2 regions of the Streptomyces sp. NBC_00029 genome follow, and region 1 is predicted to be linked to the other one. Evidence: riboswitches for the same ligand, from Rfam matches in the RefSeq annotation. Region 1 holds a riboswitch; the other holds the start of a gene.
The links. Region 1 has a riboswitch for guanidine ahead of OG753_RS37325 (Ohr family peroxiredoxin). Riboswitches for the same ligand answer to the same signal wherever they lie in the genome.

Region 1 (7,637 bases):
ATAGCGGGCCGCCGCCCCGCCGGGGTCCCGGGACAGGCTGAGGGCGGCCGCGGTGGTGACCCCGGCCTCGTCGGTACGGGCGACGTCGAGCGTGCGGGCGCCGGACCCGGTGGCGGGCTCGGCGTAGCGCACTATGCGGTCCCCGTCGCGCAGCAGCACCACGGCCCGGCCGTCCAGCTCGCCCGCGTACAGCAGTTGGGGCGGCCGCGCCGGCGGGTCGGCCGTGGTGCGCGGCGTCGTGGTGACCGGGTTCGTGCCCGGGGCGGCCCATACGCGCAGGGCACGGGCGAGCAGGTCGCGGTCGCCGGTCCGGCCGCCTCGGGCCGGCCAGGCGGTGAAGTCGACGCGGGCGGTGTCGGCCCATGCCTCGGCGGGCACGCGCTCGAGCCGGGCGGGGTCCAGCACCCCGGAGGCCGCGGGGCCGGCCGTCGGCCGCATGCCGGGACCCTGGGGCGGCCCGTGGAGGGAGAGCGCGGTGAGGGTGACCGCAAGGGTGGCGAGCGCGGCCCAGGCGGCCCGTGCCCGGCGGCGACGGCGCAGCAGGTCGGTCGGGCGGGCGCTGACGACGCTCGCGTCGAACTCGGGTCGGCGCAGGGCCAGGAGGAGCGGCTCCCCGACCGGCAGGGCGAGGGCGTCTTGCACGGCGCCCGCCGGATCGGCGGCCCCGGCCCGGGCGAGGAGACGTACGGCCTCGTCCTCGGCGAGGTCGTCCAAGTGGTGCAGGACGAACGCCGCCCGGACCGGGGCGGATGCGCCGGCCAGCGTCCGGGCGGCCTCGTCGATCCCGCCCGCGGGCGGCCACAGCCGTAGCCCCCACACGAACGGCGGGACCGGTGGCCATCCGGCGCGGGCCCGTACGAGGGCCGCGGGGCCTGCAGGGGTGAGGGCGGCGCGCAGGACGCGGGCACGCACCAGCGTCAGGGGCCCGTCGGGGTCGCCCGCGGAGCCTTCGGCCGGTGCGGAGGCCACCGGAGAACCGGAGCGGGGCAAGGCCCGCTGCACGGCCTTGTGGGCCAGCAGGACGCGGGTGTGCCGGCCCAGGGAGTCCGGGAGCGTCAGGTAGGCGAGCCGGACCAGGCGGGGGTACTGCTCGACAAGGACCGCCTCGGCGTGCTCGACGGCGGCGGAGCCGAATCTCTGAGAGGTGCTCACGCCCGCGTCAAACGAGTGAATCCTGCGATGGTCACACGTCGCGCGCCCCACCCGTACGGAGTCGGCCCGGTCACGCTTCGGGGCGGGGCCGGTCGGGGACAGTCCGCATGCGCGCGGTGTGTCTGCGCGGCCCGTGGTGCCGAGGTCCCCTTCAATGGCGCCGCATGACCTTCTCCGCACTGCACCAGCCGCCGGAGCGCGCCGCGGCCCCCCACACCCGCCGGTCGCTGCTCACGGGAGCCTTCGCCCTGGCCGCCGCCGCGGCCCTGCCGCTCGCCGCGGCCGGGCGGGCGTACTCCGCCGCCGCCACCCCGGACATCATCGGCTGCGCCGCCTGGGGCGCGCGGGCGGCGTCCGAACCCGTTGCCATCCTCGCCAACCGCCCCGAGCGGATCGTCGTCCACCACACCGCGACGGCGAACGTGACGGACTACTCGAAGCAGCGCGCCTTCGCCCTCGCCCGCGCGATCCAGACGTACCACATGGACGCGCAGGGCTGGATCGACACGGGTCAGCACTTCACCATCAGCCGCGGGGCCTTCGTACTGGAAGGACGCCACCACAGCCTGGCGGAGCTGCGCGGCGGCACCCGCCAGGTGCGGGCGGCGCACTGCGTCGGCCAGAACACGGTGTCGATCGGCATCGAGAACGAGGGCACCTACACCTCACAGGTCCCGCCCGCGGCGCAGTACGCGGCGCTGGCCGACCTGTGCGCCCACATCTGCGACCAGTACGGCCTGCCCGCCTCGGAGATCTACGGCCACCGGGACTTCAACGCCACCTCCTGCCCCGGAGACCGCCTCTACGCCCTGCTCCCGACCCTCCGCAAGGACGTCGCCGCCCGCCTCGGCACGCCGGTGCCGGAATCCGAGGAGGCCGCCGATCCCATCGGGGACCTGATCCGCCAGGCCACCGGTGGGTCGGCCTCGACATACGACGAATACCTCCCGGCGGGTCTGCTGCCCTGACGGGACGCCGCCCCGGCGCACCGCCGGGGTGGCCGCCTGTCCACGAAACGAACACATGCGTTCCTTCGTTTCCGGGGCTGTGCGCCGCCCCGGGCCCGGATAGCGTCGTGTCCGGGTGGTCGCCGGCGAAGGTCCACCCGTGCATCGACGGGAGGAGCGAGATGAGCCCGCTGGCCGACCACGGTCCGCACAGCGTCACGGTCGTCACCGGCGTCGACCGCAGCGTGGTCACCGTGACCGGTGACATGGACCTCGACCACGTCGACGCGTTGAACAGCGCGCTCCTGGGGGCGTGCGCCGATCCCGGGGCTCCGGAGCGGGTCGTCATCGACCTCACGCGGCTCGCGTTCTGCGACTCCGCCGGCCTCAACGCCCTCTTGCGCGCACGCGCGTTGTGCGAGTCGAACGGGCGCACCCTGATCCTCGCCGGCCCCGGGCCCCAGTTCATGCGCCTGCTGTCCATCACGGGCGCCGATCTGCTGTTCAACCTGGGCGTCCCCGGGCCGGGGGAAGCGGGCGACGGGACGGCCCGCGCGACGCCCTGACCGCGACGCCCTGACCGCGGCGCCCCGATCGTCGTCGCGGTCGGGTCAGCCGGGTCCGGCGGCTCTGAGGGTGACGGACGGCGCCACTCCGTACGTCTGACGATAGGCGGCGGCGAAGCGGCCCTGGTGGGCGAAGCCCCACCGTCCGGCGACGGCGGCGACGGTCGTGGGGCCGAACGGCTCGGCGGCGCGGAGTTCGGCGTGGGCGCGGGCCAGCCGTACGCGGCGGAGGTGGCCGAGCGGTGTGGTTCCGGCGTGGCGGGTGAAGGCGTACTGGACCGCACGCGGCGTGACCGGTACGGAGGCGGCGATGTCGGCGAGCGTGATGTCGCGGTGGGCGTTGGCCTCGATGAACGAGACGGCCCGGCGCAGGGTGTCGCTGTGTGCGTCGCGCGTGTCCGCCGGGGTGGCCCGGTCGGCCCGGGCGCTGTTCGGCAAGGTCCGGAGCACCGTGGCCGCGAGGTGCTGGACGGCTGTGGACACCAGCAGGTCGTCGCCGTCGCCGTCGCCGTCACCGTCGGCGTACGCGGCGGTGTCGTCGAGGACGTGGTCGCGGAGGTAGGCAACGGCCGCGCCGAGCCGCCGGTTCTCGGCCGGACCGACCGGCCGGGCCCCGGTGATCCGTACGTCCTTCTCCCCCGGCAGTGAGGCGACCCGGTTCAGCAGGCGGGGGTCGAACATCGTGATCGTGTACCGGGCCGCGCGGACCTGCCCCTCGTAGGGCCGGTCGTGGGGGGCGAGGAGGAAGGTCTCGCCGGGACCGTAGATCTCCTCGCGGCCGCCGGTGGTGTCCACGATGCTGCCGCTGTGCATCGTTACCAGGCACACTTTGCCCAGGCAGCCCGCGTCGTAGCCCATCGTGTAGCCGAACGACAGACGGTCCACGCTGAGCCCGCCGACCGCGGTACGGGAGATCCGCGCCCTGGTGTCGGCGGGGCGGCCGCCGATCTGCATGGGGGTGTACGCGGAGGACAGGAAAGCCTCCGTGGCCCCGAGGTCACCGCTCTCGAACAACAGGTGCGTCATCCGAGCCCTCCCTCACCGGTCTGCTCGGCGTGGCCTGCCGACGTCATTCGCCTGTCAGTATGCCGTGGCCCGGGCGGGAGGGGTGGGCCGAGGGGGTGCCCGGCGGGCCCTCACCGGGCGGGAGCGGTACGGGGGTTACAGCCGCCAGTACGCGCCGGCGCGGGAATCGACGTGCACCACGTGGCGTCCGACGCGCACCACGTGATGGTCCTGGCCGGACCAGGAGCCGCAGACGCCGTCGGCGTCGGCGTCGGGCAGAGGGGTCCAGATCTCCAGGAAGGTGGAGCCGTCCGGGTTCGTGCCCCGCTCGACGAGGTTCGCACCGTCCCACCGGAAGGTACCGGCGTCCTCGCCCGGCTCGCCAGTGAGGTGGTGGAAGTGCACCTGGGAGCCGTCGAAGGACGTCGTACCTGCGAAGCCGCGGCTGTCGGCGTAGTACGACCCGGCCTGCAGCCACACCACTTCGCGGTCCTCGGCGAGGGGTCCGCCGTTGCGGCTGATGCCGCGCCGCAGCCAGGCGCCGTGGTCGGGCACGCGGACGCCGGGCACGTCCGGGCCGTCCGGGCCGTCCGGGCCGTCCGGGAGGTCCGGGAGGTCCGGCCGGCGCCCGGCCGGCCCGGGCTCAGGCGCGGTCATCGGCGGCGGGCTCGTCCACGGCCAGGAGCGTCAGCGGCACGTTGCCGCGCACGGCCTGCGAGTACGGGCAGACCGCGTCGGCCCGGTGGAGCAGGGGCTGGAGGTCCGCCGCCCGCCACCCGGGCAGGCCGACGGTGAGGGTCACCGCGAGGCCGTAGCCGGCGGGTGTGTCCGTGGTGCCGAGCTCCACCTCGCAGGCCACCCGCGCGGCGGAGGCGTCCGCCCCGAACTCGGCGGCGACCTCCGCGAGCGCGGAGGTGAAGCAGGCGGCGAAACCGGCCGCGAACAGCTGCTCGGGGTTGGTGGTGCCGGGCACCTTCTTGCGCGGCGGGGCCAGGCGTACGTCCAGGCGTCCGTCGTCCGTGCGGACGGATCCGGTACGGCCCCCCGCGGCGTGTGCGGTCGTCCGGTACAGGCTGCGGGTGCGTGGCACGGTCATGGCGTTCGGCCCATCTTGCTCGACGAGGACACTGCCCGGGTACGGACAGCGGACGGCGCTGCTCGTGCAGCACCTCGCGCGTCGTCGTGCGTAACCGGGTACGGCGCATCTCGTCCGGGGCCTTGGACCGGCCGCCGGACAATCTAGCAACGAGGGCCGCGGTCCGGGGGCACCCCCCGCGGTGAAGTTCCTCACCCGGCCGCCTACCCGCCGGACCTGCGGGCGGCGGGTAGGCGGCCGGGTGGGTGCGTTGTGGCCGCGGCCCGCTTCCTAGACTCGACCCGTGGACGCGATGAGATGCACGTACTGCGATGCCGTCGGCCTGGAGCCGGGTTTTGTCGAGGACACGGGGGAGGGGGCCCGGGGGTACGCGCGCTGGATCGCCGGGCCGCTGGAACGCGGTCTGTTCGGCGGTGCCAAACGGCTGGGCAGGCCCCGGCGGCGCATCGAGGCGTACCGCTGCCCGCGCTGCTCCCACCTGGAGCTCTTTGCGACCGACCCCGTCTGAGGACGTCCTGGCCCGGCGGCGGCCCGGGGGTGGTCCGGGGGTGGGGCCGCGCTCTGCGCGCCCGTACGTGCGCCCGCGCGCCTCCGCACGCCCCCGCGGGAGGGGATGACCGCGGAGGGCCGCCCCCCGACGATGGCCGTCATCACCACGGTCCGGAACAACTCACTCGTCACGGGGGAACGATGGGACGACGCTGGCTGGTCACGGGATGCTCCTCCGGCCTCGGGCACGCGCTGGCCACGGCCGCGGCCCGGGCAGGGGACGAACTGGCTGTCACCGCCCGCAAGACCGCAGACCTGGAGGACCTCGCGGCCGCCTGGCCCGGCCGCATCGTCCCGGTGCCGCTCGAACTGCGGGACGCCGCCTCCTGCGAGGAGGCCGTCCGTAGCGCCGTCGACCGTCTCGGCGGCATCGACATCCTCGTCAACAACGCGGGCATCGGAATGTTCGGTGCGGTCGAGGAGGTCTCGGACACCGAACTGCGCGACCAGTTGGAGACCCTGGTCGTGGGCCCGTGGCGGCTCACCCGGCTCGTCCTGCCGCTGATGCGCGCCCAGGGCCACGGCCACATCGTCAACATCTCCTCCGTGGTCGGCCGGATCGCCTTCCCGGGCCTGGGTGCCTACGTCGCCGGGAAGCACGCCCTGGAAGGCATGAGCCAGACCCTGGCCGTCGAGGCGGCCCCGCACAACATCCGCGTCACGGTGGTGGAGCCGGGGATGTTCGCCACCCGCTACGGCACGTCCATGGCCCAGTCGCAGCGTCGGGTCCCGGCCTACGACGTGACGAACCGCGAGATGCTCGAGGGCGCCCGCGGTCTCGCGGAGAACCCGGAGACCGGGCGCCCCGAGGACTTCGCCGCGCGGGTCCTCGACATCGTCGCGGCCCAGGGACCCACGCCGTTGCGGATCCCCGTCGGCGACGACGCCTACGGCTACCTGGAGCTGGCCGAGGAGGCCTCCCGCGAGGAGTTCGCCGCGGCCCGGATCCTCGCGCAGGGCCCGCTCGTGCCCCAGCTCCCGCCCCCGCCGTCGGTCTGACGGCGGGGGCGGGCGGCCGCAGTCCGTCCCGCCGTCAGCGCGCGTGGTGCTGGATGCCCCGCTGCGGGGGTACCCGGTTCGACCGGGGAGTGCGCGAGCGGCGGTGCCCGGCCCGCTGTCGGCGGCCCGGGAAGGGGTTGCGCCGGACGGTGGCGCTGGGGGCCGCGATCAGAAGTCCGACAACTGCGAGGACCACGACGAGGATGAGCACGGTGCCGAGGGTCATGTTCCTGCCTTCCGTCGGGTATTGACTGCCTGTCACTACTTCTTGTTACCGAATTTCGGGCCGCTAAACACAGAGGGTTACCGGACGTGCCGTCATGGGGGCCTCAGCGGCCCGGGGCGGCACGGATCGTCAGGCCGTGGAGACGGCGCGGACGATGCATTTCCCAGCAGGCCAGGGCCGTGAGGGTGACGGGGGCTCCGAGGATGAACAGGGCCCTGGCGCCCGCCGGGACCTGGGGGTGGGCGCCGGTGATGACGTCCAGGAGGGCCATCCCCCACACCAGGACGCCGGCCAGCACCGGCGGCACCACCTCGTGGAAGTTCGGCGGTACGGAAGACGTGCACGAGGGACAGGACGATGCCGTAGAGGGCGATCCTTCCGGGCGGCCCGACGGCGTTGTAGGTGACCATCAGGCCCACCAGGGTGCCGAGTCCCGGCCCGGTCCGCCACCGCTGGAGCCTGCGGACCGCAGGTCGGTCACGAGGCCCGGGCGCGGGGGACGGTCACGAGGGACGGGCGCGACGGCGGAGCCGACGGGTCTCACCGCCGCCGCGGTACCCGTCGGCCGCCGTTCGGGCCTCGAGCGGCGCGCGAGCGGCTACTTGAGCGCCGAGAACGCCTTGGTGAAGGCCAGCGGTTCCTGGAGGATGGAACTGCACGTCGCATCCGCGTGGTTGACCGCACCGGCCGCGCACTGCTTGTCGCGCGTGGAGGACCACATGGCCAGCCGGCCGATTCCCTTCGACGCCGCGAAGCCCACGAGCTGCGTCGCGTCCTCCACCGTGAAGATCTCGCTCACGACGTCGTTGACGCCGATCATCGGGGTGACGGCCACGGCCTTCCACGCCGCAGCGTCGGAGAGCCCGAGCACGCCCTTGATCTGCGCCTGGGTGGCGGTCGCGGCCGAGATCGCGTACTGCCCCATGTCCCCGCTGTACGCGGGCCCGTAGTCCATCGCCATGATGTTGACCGCGTCGACCCGCACGCCGTTCTTCTTCGCGTCGGCCAGCAGGGCCACGCCCGGCTGGGTCAGGCCCTCGGGCATCACCGGCAGCGTGAAGGCGACGTCCAGACCCGGGTGGGACTTCTGCAGCCGG
Region 2 (7,637 bases), 4.4 Mb from region 1:
GCTGGAAGCCCGACATGACGGCCACGGCCGCCGTCGAGGATCCCGCGCCGCCGATCCGGCCCCGCCAGGGCTCGGCCGCCGACCCGGCGACCGCCGCCGGATGGGAGGACGGCCCGGTGGGCGCCGGCAGGTCCTGCGTCAGTGGTTCCAGTTCCGCGTACGTACGGGACTTGTACGCCGCCTCCAGCCGCTCCTCGAATTCCTCCATGTCGAGCCGGCCCTCGGCGACGGCGTCCCGCAGGCGCTCGACCACCCGGTCCCGGTCGGCGTCCGACGCCCTCAGCTCCGGCAACGGCTTCTCCGGCCGCTCGTCACTCATACCCACCAGACTATGCAGAGTGCGGGGGGGAGTTGTATGACTGCGCCCCTGAGATCGCCCCCGGATCACCCCCGGCTTTCCCCTGATTCAGGACCCAGGAGACGAAAGACGCGAGACGTGAGCCGCGCGTCAGCCCCGCCCCGCGTACATCCGCGCGATCACGTCCTCGATGTCCGGCTCCCGCACCGACAGGTCCACCAGCGGGTAATCCGCCGCCACCGCCGCCACCAGCGGCGCCGCCGACGCCCCCGCCGGGAAGGCCAGCCACTGCCGCGGCCCCTCCACCTTCACCACCCGCGCCCCCGCCACGCTGATCGGCGCGAGCTCCCGCTCCAGGTCCACCACCAGCGTCCGCTCGCTCTCCCCCGCCGACCCCGCCGCGTGCAGCCCGCCCAGCGCCCCGTCGTACATCAGCCGCCCGTGGTCGACCACCATCACCCGCTCGCACAGCTGCTCGATGTCCTGCAGGTCGTGCGTGGTCAGCAGCACCGTCGTCCCGAGCTCCTCGTTCAGCTGACGCAGGAAGCCCCGTACCTTCGCCTTGCTCACCACGTCGAGCCCGATCGTCGGCTCGTCCAGGTACAGCACCTCCGGATCGTGCAGCAGCGCCGCCGCGATGTCCCCGCGCATCCGCTGCCCGAGCGACAACTGCCGTACCGGTACGTCCAGCAGCTCGGCCAGGTCGAGGCGCTCCACGCAGCGCTCCAGGTTCTCCTCGAACCGCGCCCGCGGCACCCGGTACAGCCGCCGCATCAGCCCGTACGAGTCCTTCAGCGGCAGGTCCCACCACAGCGTGGTGCGCTGCCCGAACACCACCCCGATCCGGTGCGCGAGGCGCATCCGCTCCCGCGCCGGGTCGATGCCCGCGACCCGCAGCCGGCCGCCGCTCGGCGTCAGGATGCCGGTCAGCATCTTGATCGTGGTCGACTTCCCGGCGCCGTTGGGCCCGATGTAGCCGACCATCTCTCCCCGGGCGACCTCGAAGCTGATCCCGTCCACCGCCCTGACCTGGCGTTTCTCACGGCGCATCAGGCTCACCCGGCGCCTCACGTCGAAGACCTTCTCGACCCCGTCCAACGAGATCAGCGCATCCGCCACAGCTCTAGCTCCCCGTGCTTCGGTACGAACGGACTCCCGCGCGCCACGCCAGCGACGCGGGCAGGAACACCACGAAGGCCACCAGCGGGCTCAGGAACGCCACCCACCCCGGCAGCCCCAGCGGATCGGGCCGCCCCAACACGTGCAGTGCGGGAAGCCAGTTGACGAAGGCCAACGGGACGATGAAGGTCACCCCGCGCACCAGGTCCTGCGCGAACACCGTCGGCGGGTACTGGAGCATCGTGCAGCCGCCGTAGGTGAAGGAGTTCTGCACCTCCGCCGCGTCCCCGGACACGAACTGGAAGGCCGCGCCCGTCACCATCACCGCAGCGAAGATCGCCGCCCCGGCGAGGACCATCACCGGGACCAGCAGCACCTTCCCGGCCGTCCACTCCACGTCCAGCGTCCAGACCGCCCAGCCCATCACGCCCAGCCCCTGCCCGATCCGGCCCAGCCGGCGCAGCGCGAACCGGTCCGCCGCGACCTGCGCGAGCACCGGGACCGGACGCACCAGCATCGTGTCGAGCGAGCCGTCGCGGATCCGGGCGCCGATCCGGTCGGTGTTGCCCAGCAGCATGTCCGCCAGGCCCAGGGAGGCCGAGCAGGAGCCGTAGAGCAGGGCGATCTCGGGCAGCGTGAAGCCGCCGAGGGCGTCCACGTGGGAGAACATGATGTAGATCGCGACGAAGTCCAGCAGGGTGATCGCCGCGTGCCCCACGGTCGTCAGGACGAAGGAGGTCCGGTACGTCATCGTGGACCGGATCCACATCCCCACGATCAGCCGGTAGCCGCGCAGCCCCTCGCGCACACGACCGCGCCGCGCCTCCTGCGCCACCGCCCCGTCACCCGCGAACCCGCCCGCCCGGAACCTCGGACCCGCAACCGCCCCCGCAACCGCCTCCGCCTCCACTCCCGCCTCAGCCACCCTGGACCACCACCTTCCGCGTCGCGGCCGACTGCAACAGCCGCCCCGCTCCCAGCAGTACGAGCGCCCATCCGGCCTGGAAGGCCAGCGCCTCGGCCGCACCCCCGGCCCCCGCGTGCTTGCCCAGCAGGACGTCCATCGGCACCTGGAGCATCGCCGCCCACGGCATGGCCCGGACGAACTCGCCGAAGCCGCCCGGGAAGACGGTCAGCGGCAGCAGCATCCCGGAGAAGAAGATCGAGGAGACGGTGGCCATGATGTTGATCCCCTGCCCGTCCATCAGCCAGAAGGCCACCAGCCCCACCATGTAGCGCAGCGCGAAACTCACCACCAGCGCGAGCAGCACGGACACCAGGAACAGCAGCCAGCGCACCGGATCGACGGGCAGCGCCAGCGGGAACACCAGGGCTCCCGCCACCAGCGGCACCACCCCGCGGCCCAGCAACTGGAAGCCCGCCCGGCCCAGATCGGCCGCGAGCCACCACATCTGCAGGTCCGCCGGCCGGTACAGGTCGACCGCGACGTCGCCCGTCCGGATCCGCTCCTGCAGCTCCTCCTGGAACCCGCCGCCGATCAGCGCGGCGGCCGCCAGCAGCGACTGGCTCACCCAGACGAAGGTGAGCGCCTGCGCCTGGTCGTAGCCGCCGAGTCCGGGGCGCTGGTCCCACAGCGCGATGTACGTGTACGCGACGATGAATCCGAACACGGTGTTGGTGAACACCCCGGCCGCTGTCGCCGTCCCGTAGGTGGCGTAACGCCTGAATCCGCCTGCCGCGACCGCCAGGTGGAGACGCACTGCGTGACCTACTCCGTGACCTACTCCGTGACCCACTCCGTGACCCACTCCGCGTTGCACTCTGCGACGCACTCTCCGGCGCACCGTATCCCTCCGTTTCCCACGTCGTTCCTACGTCGGCCAAAGCGCGCGAGCTTAGTGCGGAGGGGCGAGCCACGCGACCGATTTATGCCCGTCCGGAGCGGATTCAGCGGCCATCGGGTAGACACCATGAGGTACAGAAGTGGATATTTCGAACGGCGTCGAGGAGTCCTGGAGATGAGCGACCAGTCACCACCCCCTGGCTGGACCCCTCGCGACCCCGACACCCCGCCCGGCGGACCGCATGACGTCCCGCAGCCGCGGGCGCACGACCGGGCCGGGCCCCGGCAGAGCCGGCCGGGGAAGAACGACCGGCGCAAGAGAACCGGCTGGCGCCGCCTCCTGCCCACCTGGCGCATGGTCCTGGGCGGTGTCCTGCTGGTCGCCCTGCTGCTCGGCGGCGCCCTCGTGGCCGGCTACCTGCTGGTCGACATCCCGCCGGCCAACGCCGCCGCCACCGCGCAATCGAACGTCTACCTCTACTCCGACGGCTCCCAGATCGCCCGCGACGGCGAGGTCAACCGCGTCAACGTGCCGCTCTCGCAGATCCCGCGGACCGTGCAGGAGGCCGTACTCGCCGCCGAGGACCGGGACTTCTACTCCGAACGGGCGGTGGATCCCAAGGCCATGATCCGTGCCGCCTGGAACACCGCGACCGGCAAGGGCACCCAGTCCGGTTCGACCATCACTCAGCAGTACGTCAAGAACTACTACTTGGGCCAGGAACAGACGATCAAGCGCAAGGTGAAGGAGTTCTTCATCGCGATCAAACTCGGTCGCGAGAAGTCGAAGAACTACATCCTCGAGGGGTATCTGAACACCAGCTACTTCGGCCGCAACGCCTACGGCATCCAGGCCGCCGCCCAGGCCTACTACGGCAAGGACGTCGGCAGGCTCACCACCGCCGAGGGCGCCTACCTCGCCACCCTCCTCAACTCCCCCAGCGCCTTCGACGTCGTCTCCCACCCCCAGAGCCGCCCCCGCGCGCTCGCCCGCTGGAACTACGTACTCGACGGCATGGTCAAGAAGGACTGGCTGCCCGCCGCCGAACGCGCGACGACCCGGTTCCCCGAGCCGGGCAAGGCCCGCGCGGCCGCCGGCCTGTCCGGCCAGCGCGGCTACCTCGTGGAAGCGATCAAGGACTACATCGTCGAGAACAAGATCCTCGACGACAAGACCCTCGCCGAGGGCGGCTACCGCATCACGTCCACCATCGACAAGCGCCGCCAGACCGCCTTCGTCGACGCCGTCGACGAACAGATGGTCGGCAGACTCGAACCCGAGACGCGCAAGGCGGACCGGCTGGTCCGGACCGGCGGCGTCTCCATCGAACCCACCACCGGCAAGGTCGTCGCCATGTACGGCGGCATCGACTACACCAAGCAGTACGTGAACAACGCGACCCGGCACGACTACCAGGTCGCCTCCACCTTCAAGCCGTTCGTCTTCGCCGCCGCCTCCGAGAACGACTCCCGCACCCAGGACGGCCGCCGGATCACCCCGAACACGATCTACAACGGCGACAACAAACGCCCGGTCGTCGGCGGCCGCATCCGCTTCGCCCCCGAGAACGAGGGCCAGGTCTCCTACGGCAACATCTCCGTCAACACCGCCACCGACCTCTCCGTCAACGCCGTCTACGCACAGATGGCCGTCGACGTCGGCACCGCCGAGGTCAAACAGACCGCCATCGACCTCGGCATCCCCGAGAACACCCCCAACTTCGTGACCGGCCCGGCCATGGCACTCGGCACCCTCCAGGCCAGCGTCCTGGACATGGCCCAGGCGTACGCCACCCTCGCCGACCACGGCCGCCGCACCCCCTACACCCTCGTGGAGAAGATCACCAAGGGCGACGACACCATCAACCTGCCCGAGCGCACCCCCACCCGGGCCATCAGCCGCGAAGCCGCCGACACCACCACGTCCATGCTGGTCAGCGTCGTGGACAACGGCACCGGTACGGCAGCCCTCGCCGCCGGCCACCCGGCCGCGGGCAAGACCGGCACCGGCGAACTGGACCGCTCGGCCTGGTTCGCGGCCTACACCCCGGAGCTGGTGACGGTGGTCTCGATGATGGGCCAGGACCCCGACACCGGAACCCTGCAGTCCCTCTACGGCGCCCTCGGCGAGTCCCGCATCGGCGGCGGCGGATACCCCGCCCGGATCTGGGCCGCCTACACCAAGACCGCCCTGGAGGGCACCGACCCCGTCGACTTCGACCTGGAACTCCAGCCCGGCGCCGCACAGCCCCCGCCGCCCCCCAGCCCGGAGTCCGAACCGCCGCAGGAAACGACGGGCGAACCCTCACCCAGCGCTCCGCAACGCCCGACCCGGCCCACGCCCTCGAACCCGACGGGCGGCCGCAACCAGGGCGGACAGAACAACGGCGGCCAGAACCAGGGCGGCCAGGACAACGGCGGCCGCACGAACTCGGGCCAGGACAACGGAGGCCAGGACAACGCGGGCACCACCCAGGGCGGCGACCAGGGCGGCACCACACAGGGCACACAAGGCACACAGGGCAGCGCCCAGGGAGGTACGGAGGGAAGCGACGGCGGCCCGGCGGAAGGCCTGCGCCCGCCGTCGGCGTTCCTCGAATAGCGGGCCGGCCGACCAGCGGGCCGGTCAGTGACCGGAGGTCGCCTTCAGCCCCACCACGGCGACCAGCAGCAGACAGATGAAGAAGATCCGGGCGGCGGTGACGGGCTCACCCAGCACCGCCATACCGAGCACGGCCGCACCGGCGGCGCCGATGCCCACCCACACCCCGTACGCCGTACCGATGGGCAGGGTCTTCGCGGCGTAGGACAGCAGCACCATGCTCGCGACGATCCCGGCGCCCGTGAACACACTGGGCCACAGCCGGGTGAAACCTTCGGTGAACTTCATGCCGATCGACCAGCCGACCTCGAGCAGACCGGCGACGAGAAGAAGAACCCATGCCATGACGGCACCTCCGAGACATCGAGCGATACGGGGTGCGTCGTCTTGTCGTACCCGGTACGGCGCGTCTCGTCGGGGTTCTCCCCCACCGTAGCAAAGGGCAGCAAAAAGGGCCGGTGACCTGGGCCACCAGCCCCTTCCCGCTTCTCTGCTCCCCCTGCTTCCCTGCTTCCCTGCTTCCCTGCTTCCCTGCTACAGGTACAGCCCGGTGGAGTCCTCCGACCCCTCCAGCCGCTCCGCGGCCACGGCGTGCAGGTCCCGCTCGCGCATCAGCACGTACGTCGCGCCCCGCACCTCGACCTCGGCACGGTCCTCGGGGTCGTACAGCACCCGGTCACCGGGCTCGACCGTCCGGACGTTCTGACCGACGGCGACCACCTCGGCCCAGGCCAGCCGCTTGCCCACCGCGGCCGTCGCAGGAATCAGGATGCCGCCGCCCGAGCGACGCTCGCCCTCCGGCAGGTCGGACTTCACGAGCACGCGGTCGTGCAGCATGCGAATGGGTAGCTTGTCGTGGGTGGTGTTCTCGCTCACGCCCCGAACCTACCTGTCCGTACCCGCTCCGTACCGCTCAGGGTCATCCGCGCCTACGGCGCGCCGACACCACGAGCAGGCCGACCACGCCCACCGCGACCAGGGCGACGGGCACGATCCGGTCGATGCGCGGAGCCCCGTCGTCGTCGCGCAGGCCGTCCCGCAGGTCCGTCACGATCCGGTTCACCGTGGCGAAGGCCCGCCCGGCGGTGTGGTCGACGGTCGAGGCGACCCGGGCCTTCGCATCCCCGATGATCGTCTTCGGGTGCATGCGCACGCCGATCTCGTCGAGCGTCTCGGCGAGCTGCTCGCGGCGGCGGACGATGTCCGCCTCGATCTGTGCGGGGGTCCTGGCTTCCGACACCGCGCTGCCTCCGTCGTCGTGGTCCTGTGGGGCGTAGTCCGCCATGAACAGTCTGTCAGCTTAGTCTCATGGCATACCGATCCCCTCCCGAGGAGCAGTCAAGATGAGCGAGCGACTCCAGCCGGGCGACACCGCCCCCGCCTTCACCCTGCCCGACGCGGACGGCAACGAGATCTCGCTCGCCGACCACAAGGGCCGCAAGGTGATCGTGTACTTCTACCCGTCCGCGCTGACGCCGGGCTGCACGAAGCAGGCCTGCGACTTCACGGACAACCTGTCCTTCCTGACGGGCCACGGCTACGACGTCATCGGCGTGTCCCCGGACAAGCCGGAGAAGCTGGCGAAGTTCCGCGAGAAGGAGGACCTGAAGGTCACCCTGGTCAGCGACCCGGAGAAGGAGACGCTGACGGCGTACGGGGCGTACGGCGAGAAGAAGCTGTACGGCAAGACGGTCACGGGCGTCATCCGCTCCACGGTGGTCGTCGACGAGCAGGGCAAGGTCGAGCACGCCTTCTACAACGTCAAGGCCACGGGCCACGTAGCCAAAATCATCAAGGACCTGGGCCTCTGACCC

Region 2: linked by a shared signal. The riboswitch ahead of OG753_RS17290 (multidrug efflux SMR transporter) and the one ahead of OG753_RS37325 (Ohr family peroxiredoxin) in region 1 are both predicted to bind guanidine.

What each region holds. Positions count from the first base shown of each region.
Region 1 covers NZ_CP108292.1:8,114,174-8,121,810, forward strand. Annotated here, with positions in the region: gene OG753_RS37300 (hypothetical protein) at 1-1,152, opposite strand, end outside; gene OG753_RS37305 (peptidoglycan recognition family protein) at 1,317-2,120, shown strand; gene OG753_RS37310 (STAS domain-containing protein) at 2,282-2,665, shown strand; gene OG753_RS37315 (helix-turn-helix transcriptional regulator) at 2,711-3,691, opposite strand; gene OG753_RS37320 (hypothetical protein) at 3,827-4,327, opposite strand; gene OG753_RS37325 (Ohr family peroxiredoxin) at 4,314-4,766, opposite strand; guanidine-III (ykkC-III) riboswitch at 4,842-4,904, opposite strand; gene OG753_RS37330 (hypothetical protein) at 5,059-5,274, shown strand; gene OG753_RS37335 (SDR family oxidoreductase) at 5,457-6,314, shown strand; gene OG753_RS37340 (hypothetical protein) at 6,349-6,540, opposite strand; gene OG753_RS37345 (hypothetical protein) at 6,644-6,850, opposite strand; gene OG753_RS37350 (cellulose binding domain-containing protein) at 7,139-7,637, opposite strand, start outside.
Region 2 covers NZ_CP108292.1:3,666,660-3,674,296, forward strand. Annotated here, with positions in the region: gene OG753_RS17265 (DUF1707 domain-containing protein) at 1-319, opposite strand, end outside; gene OG753_RS17270 (ATP-binding cassette domain-containing protein) at 449-1,417, opposite strand; gene OG753_RS17275 (ABC transporter permease) at 1,422-2,342, opposite strand; gene OG753_RS17280 (ABC-2 family transporter protein) at 2,335-3,138, opposite strand; gene OG753_RS17285 (transglycosylase domain-containing protein) at 3,397-5,823, shown strand; gene OG753_RS17290 (multidrug efflux SMR transporter) at 5,848-6,168, opposite strand; guanidine-III (ykkC-III) riboswitch at 6,200-6,271, opposite strand; gene OG753_RS17295 (co-chaperone GroES) at 6,358-6,699, opposite strand; gene OG753_RS17300 (DUF3618 domain-containing protein) at 6,743-7,063, opposite strand; gene bcp (thioredoxin-dependent thiol peroxidase) at 7,167-7,634, shown strand.